DNA from 2 places in the Roseateles sp. FW301-B2 genome. Region 2 is predicted to be linked to the other one. Evidence: predicted binding sites of a transcription regulator. Region 2 holds the regulator's gene; the other holds the start of a gene.
What was found. Region 2 encodes sigma-54, which starts transcription at its own class of promoters, with help from an activator protein. Its sites were predicted from a motif close to TGGCANGNAANCTGCTTT; they were not measured.

Region 1: a site for sigma-54 is predicted at 3,385-3,402, ahead of adh (aldehyde dehydrogenase). Genes of this name have one in related genera too.

Annotation. Positions count from the first base shown of each region.
Region 1 is NZ_JBYTBE010000033.1:17,143-22,217, reverse strand. Features, by position in the region: gene AC3WQY_RS19555 (LacI family DNA-binding transcriptional regulator) at 1-160, opposite strand, end outside; gene AC3WQY_RS19550 (MBL fold metallo-hydrolase) at 195-1,193, opposite strand; gene AC3WQY_RS19545 (sigma-54-dependent Fis family transcriptional regulator) at 1,239-3,176, opposite strand; gene adh (aldehyde dehydrogenase) at 3,472-4,992, shown strand.
Region 2 is NZ_JBYTBE010000031.1:24,105-29,179, reverse strand. Features, by position in the region: gene AC3WQY_RS19025 (bifunctional diguanylate cyclase/phosphodiesterase) at 1-425, opposite strand, end outside; gene AC3WQY_RS19020 (RNA polymerase factor sigma-54) at 490-2,001, opposite strand; gene lptB (LPS export ABC transporter ATP-binding protein) at 2,005-2,784, opposite strand; gene lptA (lipopolysaccharide transport periplasmic protein LptA) at 2,781-3,434, opposite strand; gene AC3WQY_RS19005 (thiol:disulfide interchange protein DsbA/DsbL) at 3,496-4,161, opposite strand; gene AC3WQY_RS19000 (SPOR domain-containing protein) at 4,229-4,885, opposite strand; gene argS (arginine--tRNA ligase) at 4,882-5,075, opposite strand, start outside.

The sequences.
Region 1 (5,075 bases), on a different contig from region 2:
CCAGCTCGCTGACGCGCTTGCGGGTCTCCTCGTTCACCAGGCTGCTGCCGCTGAGCGCACGCGAGACGGTGGACACCGACACCCCCGCCAGGCGGGCGATATCGGCCATTTGCAGGCGCCGCTGCTCGGCGCGGCTGGAGGGAGGCTTGGCTTCGGACATGTGCCGCCATTTTGCAGCAGCGGCCACAGCCAACTCAGCGGCGCAAGCCCGCGAAGGGATCCACCGCCTGCCAGGGCAGCGCCAGCCGCAGCTCCACCCCCTCGGCCGCGGCGCGGCGCTGCAGAAAGGCCATCGAGGCCTCCATGTCGTCGAACAGCAGGCGGCCGGGCCGCAGCGGCTGGTCCAGCGGCAGGGTGAAGTCGTCCCAATGGATCGGGATGACGCGCTTGGCCTGGGTCAGCTGCACGGTCTCGCGCCAGTAGTCGGCGCGGTAGGCCTCGTCCTTGCCGCCCAGGCCGCCAATGCCCAGGTAGACCACCTCGGCCTGCAGGCCGCGCAGGCGCTCGGGCACGAAGCCGGCGCTGCCCGCGATCAGCAGGCTGCGCCCCTCATGCTTCACCAGCAGCTGGTAGCTGCCGCCCTCGCGGTAGGCATCGGCGCGCACCGGCGGGCGCAGCGGCTCGGTGATCTCGCCCATCGCCAGCGGGTGCGGGAAATGGCGCGAGCGCAGCACCGTGATCTCGAAGCGGCCATAGCGCAAGACCTGGCCATCCTGCAGCAGCTGCATGCGCTCGGGGGCCAGACCCCAACCGCGTGCGATCTGGGCGGTGGATGCCGAGCCCAGCAGCATCGCGCCGGTGCGCTGCGCCACCTCGGGCGAGTCCATCGCATGGTCGTAGTGCGAGTGCAGGGCGATCACCGCGTCCAGCTTGGCGATGCCGGCGCGCTGCAGGCTGCGCGCGATCAGGGCGCGGTCCGGCGCGATCTTGCCGAGCAGCACCTCGCGGCCGGCCGGGCGGGTGAAGAAGCCATCGGTCAGCAGCGCCGTCTCGCCATCGCTGAGCAGCAGGCTGGACACCCCCAGGAAGGTGACGCGAAGCTCACCCGCGGGCTGGGGCGCCGCCGCCGCCGGCAGGGCCAGCGGCAGATAGGGTTCGAGGCTGGGGCGCGCCTGGAAGCGCCAGACCAGCCAGGCCAGGCCCAGCAGCAGGGCCAGCAAGAGCAGCAGCGCGACGCGCTTGACGATGGACATGCAGGCTCCTCGTGCGCCCCGAAGCGGGCGGACGCGAGCCTAGCACTAACTCCCCGTCTGCTGCTCCCTGAGCTTGCGATACAAGGTGTTGCGGCTGATGCCCAGGCGCCGCGCGGCCTCGGACAGATTGCCCTCGCAGGCCTCCACGGTCTGCCGCACGCTCAGGCGCGCCTGCTCGCGCAGCCCGCCGGGCGCCTCGCCCGCCCGGGGGTCAGGGCTTGCCTGGCGCAGCGCGCGGGCCAGATCGTCGGGCAGATGGGGCCAGTCGATGTGCTGCTCATGCTCGTCCAGCAGCGCGCAGGCGGTGCGCAGCGCGTTGTGCAGCTGGCGCAGATTGCCGGGCCAGCGGTAGGCGCGCAGCGCCGCCAGCAGCTCGGGCTGCACGGCCAGCGCGCGCCCGGGCTGCAGCTCGGCCAGCATGGCCGCGATCAGGGCCGGCAGGTCCTGGCGCTCGCGCAGCGGCGGCAGCTGCAGGGCTAGGCCGTTGAGGCGGTAATAGAGGTCGGCGCGGAAGCGGCCCTGCGCCACCTCCTCGGCCAGCTCGCGGTGGGTGGCGCAGACCAGGCGGAAGTCCACCGCCACCGGCGCGCCCCCGCCCAGCGGCAGCACCTCATGCTCCTGCAGCACGCGCAGCAGCCGGCCCTGCAGGGCCAGCGGCATGTCGCCGATCTCGTCCAGGAACAGGGTGCCGCCGGCGGCCTCGCGGATGCGCCCGGGCGCGCCCTCGCGCGCCGCGCCGGTGTAGGCGCCGGGCCGGTAGCCGAACAGCTCGGCCTCGATCAGCGCCTCGGGCAGGGCCGCGCAGTTCAGCGCCACCAGCGGTTTCGCGGCGCGCGCCGAGCTGGCATGCAGGGCGCGCACGAACAGCTCCTTGCCGACGCCGGACTCGCCCTGCAGCAGCAGGGCGATGGGCTTGTCCATCACGCGGCGCGCGCGCTCCAGCGCGCTGCGCAGGGCCGGGTCGCCGCTGTCCAGGCGGGCCAGCGCGTCCTGCGGCGCCGCGTGTGACGACGCGTGTGGCGCGCAGATCCGCGTGGCCGCCACCAGGCTGCGCCCCGGCTCCAGGCGCAGCCACAGGGGGCTGCCATCGTGGCGGCGCACCGGGCGCGCGGCGGCGCTGGGGCGGCGGCACCAGTCGGCCAGGGTGGCGATGTCCAGCTGCAGCAGCTGCTCGATGCGGCAGGCGGAGATCGCCGTCCAGTCCAGGCCCAGCATCTGCAGGCCCGCGGCATTGGCGCCGCACAGCCAGCCGTCTTCCGAGAGCGCCAGCAGGCCCTCGGCGCAGGAGCCTATGCCCTCGGGCTGGGCATGCAGGCGCAGGCGCAGGCCGGCGCCATGGCGATGCTCGAACAGGCGCTGCTCGATCATGCCGGCCGCCGTGCGCACCAGCGCCAGGGTGTGGTGGTGCACGCTGCGCTGCTCGCCGGAGATGTCCAGCGCACCCAGCACGCGGCCCGAAGGGTCGAGGATGGGGGCGGCGGTGCAGGTGAGGAAGCCGTTGCGCTCCAGGTAATGCTCGGCGCCATGCACCACCACCGGCGCGGCGTCGGCCAGGGCGGTGCCGATCGCATTCGTGCCGCGCCATTGCTCGTGCCAGCTGGCGCCGGGGCGCAGGGCCACGCGCTGGGCGCGGTCCAGGAAGGTGGCATCGCCCAGGGCCTGCAAGAGCATGCCCTCGGCATCGGCCAGTATCACCATGCTGTCGGTGTCCATCGTCTGCTTGACGAGGAACTCCATCACCGGCCGCGCATGCGCCACCAGCTCGCGCTGCTGCTCCAGCGCCCGCGTCAGCTGGGCCGCCGACGCATGCGGTGCGCCCGGCATGCGGCCCTCGGGCCTGAGTCCGAAGGCGCGGCTGCGCTGCCAGCTGTTCAGCAGCGCCGGGGCGATCAGCCCCTCGGCCACGCTGCCGGCATCCAGCAGCGTGCGCCGCGCCTGGCGCAAGCGCGCCGGCGCATGGTGCTTGTTGGGTAATGCCTGCATCTCGATTGTCTCCATCGGGCCTCTGACGGACCTCGCCCGCGAGCCTAGCGGGACGCGCCGCGCTGGCAAGCGTTTCAGCAGATCCGCGCCGCCGGCTGTTCCGTTTCGTGACAGTTGTTCAGTCCCGCCGGCGCATTCGACACAGTCTGCGCGCCCCAACTGACCCCGGACTTGCGCCGAACAAGGCCGTTGCGGCGCAAACGCGGCCTGGCACGCGGCGTGCAATGAGGACCCCGAGCCCCCCAAAACAAGACGGCTCGCACACCCACCATCATCATCAAGCAGGAGACAAGCCATGCTGTACGCCAACCCCAACACCGCCGGCGCCAAGGTCGAGTTCAAGCCCCGCTACGACAACTTCATCGGCGGCAAGTTCGTGCCCCCGGTGAAGGGCCAGTACTTCGAGGTCATCACCCCCATCACCGGCAAGCCCTACACCCAGGCCGCACGCTCGGGCGCCGAGGACATCGAGCTGGCGCTGGACGCCGCCCATGCCGCCGCCGACGCCTGGGGCCGCACGCCCGCCGGCGAGCGCGCCAACATCCTGCTGAAGATCGCCGACCGCCTGGAGCTCAACCTCGAGAAGCTGGCCTATGCCGAGACGGTGGACAACGGCAAGCCGATGCGCGAGACGCTGAATGCCGACATCCCGCTGACGATCGACCATTTCCGCTACTTCGCCGGCTGCCTGCGCGCGCAGGAAGGCGCGCTGAGCGAGATCGACGAGCACACCATCGCCTATCACTTCCACGAGCCGCTGGGCGTGGTGGGCCAGATCATCCCCTGGAACTTCCCCATCCTGATGGCGGCCTGGAAGCTCGCGCCGGCCATCGGCGCTGGCAACTGCGTGGTGCTCAAGCCAGCGGAATCGACGCCCATCAGCATCATGGTGATGGCCGAGCTGATCGCCGACCTGCTGCCGCCGGGCGTGCTCAACATCGTCAACGGCTTCGGCCGCGAGGCCGGCATGCCGCTGGCCGAGAGCAAGCGCATCGCCAAGATCGCCTTCACCGGCAGCACCGCCACCGGCCGCGTGATCGCCCAGGCGGCCGCCGGCAACCTGATCCCGGCCACGCTGGAGCTGGGCGGCAAGAGCCCCAACATCTTCTTCGAGGACATCGCCGACGCCGACGACGCCTTCTTCGACAAGGCCATCGAGGGCCTGGTGCTGTTCGCCTTCAACCAGGGCGAGGTCTGCACCTGCCCCTCGCGTGCGCTGATCCAGGAATCGATCTACGACAAGTTCATGGCGCGCGCGCTGGCGCGCATCAAGGCCATCAAGCAGGGCAGCCCGCTGGACACCGACACCATGATGGGCGCGCAGGCCTCGGCCATGCAGATGGACAAGATCATGTCCTACCTCGAGCTCGGCAAGCAGGAGGGCGCGGAGTGCCTGATCGGCGGCGGCCGGGCCGAACTCGGCGGTGAGCTGGCCGGTGGCTATTACATCCAGCCCACGCTGTTCAGGGGCCACAACCAGATGCGCATCTTCCGCGAGGAAATCTTCGGCCCGGTGCTGGCGGTGACCACCTTCAAGTCCGAGGCCGAGGCACTGCAGATCGCCAACGACACGCCCTACGGCCTGGGCGCCGGCGTGTGGAGCCGCGACGGCAGCCGCGCCTACCGCATGGGCCGCGCCATCAAGGCCGGCCGCGTCTGGACCAACTGCTACCACGCCTACCCGGCCCATGCCACCTTCGGCGGCTACAAGGAATCCGGCATCGGCCGCGAGACCCACAAGATGATGCTGGACCATTACCAGCAGACCAAGAACCTGCTGGTGAGCTATTCGCCGAACGCCTTGGGCTTCTTCTAGGTTCATCCCCGACCAACGGGGAGCCTCCATCCGGGGTGGTCGGACGGCAAAGCCCAGGGCGGGTGGCCGCTGCGGCCCGGATG
Region 2 (5,075 bases):
GCCTGCACGGCGGCGTGCTGGTGCAGGTCCAGCTGCAGCAGGTCGACATGCGAGCTGGCCCTGACCTGGCCCTGGGCGTCCAGCAGCAACAGCGCGCGCACGCCCGGCATGGCCTGGGTCAGGGTGCGCATCAGGGGCTCGCCGTCCTGCTGCAGCTGGGCCGGCCGCCAGCCCGGCGCCTGCGAGGCCACCGTCTGCAGCGCGGCATGGGCCGCAATCATCTGCTGCGCGACGATGCCGTCCAGGGTGCGCACCAGGCCCTCGAGCTTCTCGCCCTCGTGGTGGCGCAGCGCCTCGCGTTCATTGGCCAGCCAGCCCAGCGCGAGGACCCAGGCCAGCGCCAGCACCAGCGCCAGCAAGGCCCAGGCGCGCCAGCGCCTCCAGGCATGGACGGCGGGCAGGTCGAGGTGGGACGGGGCGGACATCGAGGGATGCCACGGTACCCAGTCCGCGGGCATCAAGGCTTGATGTTTCTCAATCTGAGGCCGGCTACATGGCCTTGCGCAGATTGGCCGGCGCGATCTTCAGCGCTTCGCGGTATTTCGCCACGGTGCGGCGCGCCACCTGGATGCCCTGCTCCTCCAGCATGCTGGAAAGCTGGCTGTCCGAGAGCGGCTTGGCGGCATCCTCGGCGGCCACGAACTGCTTGATGAGGGCGCGCACCGCGGTGCTGGAGGCATTGCCGCCCGCCTCGGTGTTGAGCCCTGAGCCGAAGAAGTACTTGAGCTCGAAGGTGCCCCAGGGCGTGGCCATGTATTTGGCGGTGGTGACGCGCGAGATGGTGGACTCGTGCAGGCCCAGCTCGTCGGCGATCTCGCGCAGCACCAGCGGCTTCATCGCCAGCTCGCCATGCGAGAAGAAGCCCTTCTGGCGCTCCACGATGGCCTCGGAGACGCGCAGGATGGTGTCGAAGCGCTGCTGGATGTTCTTGATGAACCAGCGCGCCTCCTGCAGCTGCGTGCCCAGCGGCGAATTGCTGACGCCGCCGCGCGTCTGGCGCAACGCATGGGCGTAGAGCTCGTTGATGCGCAGCTTGGGCATCACGTCGGGGTTGAGCGTGACGCGGAAGCCGCGGCCGGACTTGCGCACGATCACGTCCGGCACCACCGCCGCCGCCTCGCTGCGCGCGAACTGGCGGCCCGGCTTGGGCTCCAGCTCGGTGATCATGCCCTGGGCCTCGCGCAGCAAGGCCTCGTCGGCGCCGGTGAGCGACATCAGGCGCTTCAGGTCGCGCTTGGCCAGCAGCTCGAGGTATTGCTTGCAGATCAGGATCGCCACCACCTGGGCCTGGCTGCGCGGCTTGGCGCGCAACTGCAGCAGCAGGCATTCGGACAGGTTGCGCGCGCCCACGCCCACCGGCTCCAGGCTCTGCAGCCACTTGAGCGCGCATTTGAGCGTGTCCAGCAGCTCCTCGCGCGCCTCGGCATCGGCATCGCCCGATAGCGCCTCGGTGAGCTCTTCCAGGCTGTCTTCCAGATAGCCGTCCTCGTTGAGCGACTCGATCAGCACCATCAGCGCGGCGCGGTCGGTCTGGCTCAGCTGCATGCCGGCGAGCTGGGCGTTCAGATGCTCCTGCAGCGAGATGCCGGGGCCTTGCTGTTCGGGGCGTTCGCCATCGTCGTCGCCGCTGCCGCTGCCCGTGCCGGGCGTCTCGCGGATGCCGTCGAAGTCGTCGCGCTCGGTGCCGTTCTCCCAGTCGTCGCGCTCGGTGGTGCCGAAGTCGTCGCCCTTGATCTCGGCCACCGCCTCGCCCTCGCCGCTGCTCTCCGCGCTCACTTCGGCCGCCGAGTCCTCGCGCTGCAGCGGCGCCGCCGCATCCAGGCGCACCGGCGCGGTCTCGCCAAACTCCTCGTCGGTTTCCAGCAGCGGGTTGCTGGTGAGCATCTGCTCCACCTCCTGGTTCAGCTCCAGGGTGGAGAGCTGCAGCAGACGGATGGACTGCTGCAGCTGCGGCGTCAGCGACAGATGCTGGGAGAGGCGTACCTGCAGCGACGGTTTCATCGCTTACATGCGGAAGTTTTCGCCGAGATAGACCTTGCGCACGTCCGGGTTCTCGACGATCTCTTGCGGGGTGCCCTCGGCCAGCACGGCGCCCTCGCTGATGATGTAGGCGCGGTCGCAGATGCCCAGGGTCTCGCGCACATTGTGGTCGGTGATCAGGACCCCGATGCCGCGCGCCTTCAGGAAGCTGATGATGCGCTGGATCTCCAGCACCGCGATCGGGTCCACGCCGGCGAAGGGCTCGTCCAGCAGGATGAAGCGCGGCTGCGTGGCCAGGGCGCGCGCGATCTCGACACGGCGCCGCTCGCCACCCGACAGCGAGGGCGCCGGGCTGTCGCGCAGCTTCTCGATGCTCAGCTCGTGCAGCAGGGTCTCCAGCGCGGCATCGATGCGGGCGCGGGGCCAGGCCTTGCCATGGTCGTCGAGCTGCAATTCCAGCACCGCGCGGATGTTTTCTTCCACCGTGAGCTTGCGGAAGATCGAGGCCTCCTGCGGCAGATAGCTCAGGCCCAGGCGCGCACGCTGGTGGATGGGCAGGCGCTGCACCGGCTGGCCGTCGATGCGAATCTCGCCGGCATCGGCGCGCACCAGGCCCACGATCATGTAGAAGCTGGTGGTCTTGCCGGCGCCATTGGGGCCCAGCAGGCCCACCACCTCGCCGCTGTGCACGTCCACATGCACGTTCTTGACGACGCGGCGCACGCCATAGGTCTTTTGCAGGCCTTCCGCCTCCAGCCGGCTGGGCGCGATGCCGGTCTCCAGCGCCGGGGTGTGCTGCGTCATGAAGGCTTGCGCGGGCTGGTCTGCAGGGTCGGGCTGGTTTGCAGCGGCAGCGGGGCGGAGGCGGCAGGCGCCGCGCTGCCCTCGGCGGCGCTGGCGGCCCTGGGCATCAGCACCACGCGCACGCGGCCGCTGGGATGCGGCGAGGCCAGGCCGCCGTCGACGCTGAAGACCTCGCTGCGGTTGTCGTAGACGATCAGCGCACCGGTGATCTCGTCGGCCACCGCGTCGCCGCGCACGCGGCGCACCACCGCGTTGCCGACGAAGCGCACGGTGTCGGAGCGGCTGTCGTACTCGAGCTGGTCGGCCGTGCCCTCGATGGCCTCGCCGGCCACGTCGCGCGCCTGGCGGAACTGCACCGGCTTGCCGGTCTCGCCGCTGGCGTAGGCCTGGTGGTAGCCGTCCGAGGTCTCACGCACATCCATGCGCTCGGCCTTCAGGAGCATGCTGCCCTTGCTGAGGATCACGTTGCCGTTGAACTCGGTGCGCTGGTTCACCACATCGAGCCGGCCGCCGCGCTCCGAGCTGATGTTGACGGGCTTGTTGCGGTCCGCCTTCTCGGCCCGCGCCAGCCCCGAGGCCAGCAGGGATGCAAGGCACGCGCAGCACAGGAGGCTGCGGGCGGAGGTCGAGCTGGGCGTGGGGGTGGGCATAGGCGGCATAGAACTTGCAGACCATTCTAGCCCGGCATTGCGGCCGGGCTTGCCACCCGGATCAGGGCTTGCGGATGCGCTGGATCAGGAAGTCGCTGACCGCCAGCGCGCGGCGGCCGCCTTCGGTCTCGGGCAGGCGTTCACCGCCGGCGGCGATGCTGGGCGAGGTCAGGAAACGGCCGCCGATGCCGATCGAGGGCACGCCATCGATGCGGTAGGCCTCGCTGAGCTTCTCGGCCTGCTGGCACTTGGTGTTGACGCCGAAGGAGTTGTAGGCGTCCTGGTACTTGGCCGGGTCCACGCCCAGCTTGGAGAGGAAGTCGGCCTGGCTCTTGGCGCTGTCGAGCGCCTGGCCCTGCTGGTGGATGGCCGCGAACACGGCGCCGCGCACCTGCGCTTCCTTGCCCATCGCTTCGAGCGCATAGAACATGCGCTGGTGGAGCTTCACATTGGCGCGGAAGGCCACATGCACCTTGCGGAAGCTCACATCGGCCGGCAGTTGCTGGGCCCAGGCCTCGATGGCGGGCTCGAAGGCGTAGCAATGCGGGCAGCCATACCAGAAGAACTCGACGATCTCGATCTTGCCCGGGGTGGTGGGCAGGGCCTGCGAGAGCTTCTGGTAATGCTTGCCCTCGATCGGACCGCCCTGCGCGAGCGCCAGGCCGGGCAGGCCGGCGGCGCCGATGACGCTGAGGCCGAGTTGGGCGGAAAAATCACGACGCTTCATGCTGAATTTCCTCTGTAGGTGACGCTGAGCAGCGGGCCATTCTGACCCGGCATGCTTAGGCGAGTCTTTAACGCTGAACCCGTACCAGATTGGCCTCGAAGCCGGCTGCCTCGATCTTGCGCTGCACGCCCTCGGCCTCGTCGCGGGCGTCCATCGGGCCCACCCGCACCCGGTAGACGAGGCGTCCGGACTGTTCCCTCTCGAACACCTTGGCGCTGAAGCCCTGGATCGCCAGCTTGGCGCGTTGCGCCTCGGCGTCCTCGGTGCGGGTATAGGCGCCGGCCTGCACGAAGTAGATGTAGGGATCGGCGGCCGGGGCGCTCGCGGCGGCGGCCTTCTCGGTGCTCTTGTCGGCCGGCTTCTCGGCGGGCTTGGCCTTGGTGGCCGTACTCGCGGTGGGCGTGACGGCGCTGGCGGCCGGGGCCGGCGTGCTTGTCACTGGCGCCGTCACCACGGGCGCGGGCGCACCGCCCACCACGCCGCTGGCCACCTTGGCGGCGCTCTTGCCGGCCAGCGGGGCGTTGGGATCCCAGTTCTTGTTGCGCGCGGCCTCCTGCGCGTCCTGCTCGGCGGTGCGCTGCGGCACCTTGTCGACGAAGGGGATCGGCACCTTGGTGATGTAGAGCGCCACGCCCAGCGCCACCGCCAGGCCCAGCAGCAGGCCGACGATCAGGCCGAGGACGAAGCCACCGCGCTCACCGCTGTTCTTGTTCGCACCGCTCATGCGTTCTCCGTTGTTTCACGCGTCATCTGTTCCGGCGCGCTCACGCCCAGCACGGCCAGGGCATTGCGCAGCACCTGGCGGGTGGCGGCCAGCAGGGCCACGCGGGCGCGCGTCAGCTCCGGCGCCTGGTCCAGCACGCGCTCGGCCGCATAGTAGCTGTGATAGGCGCCGGCCAGGTCGCGCAGGTAGA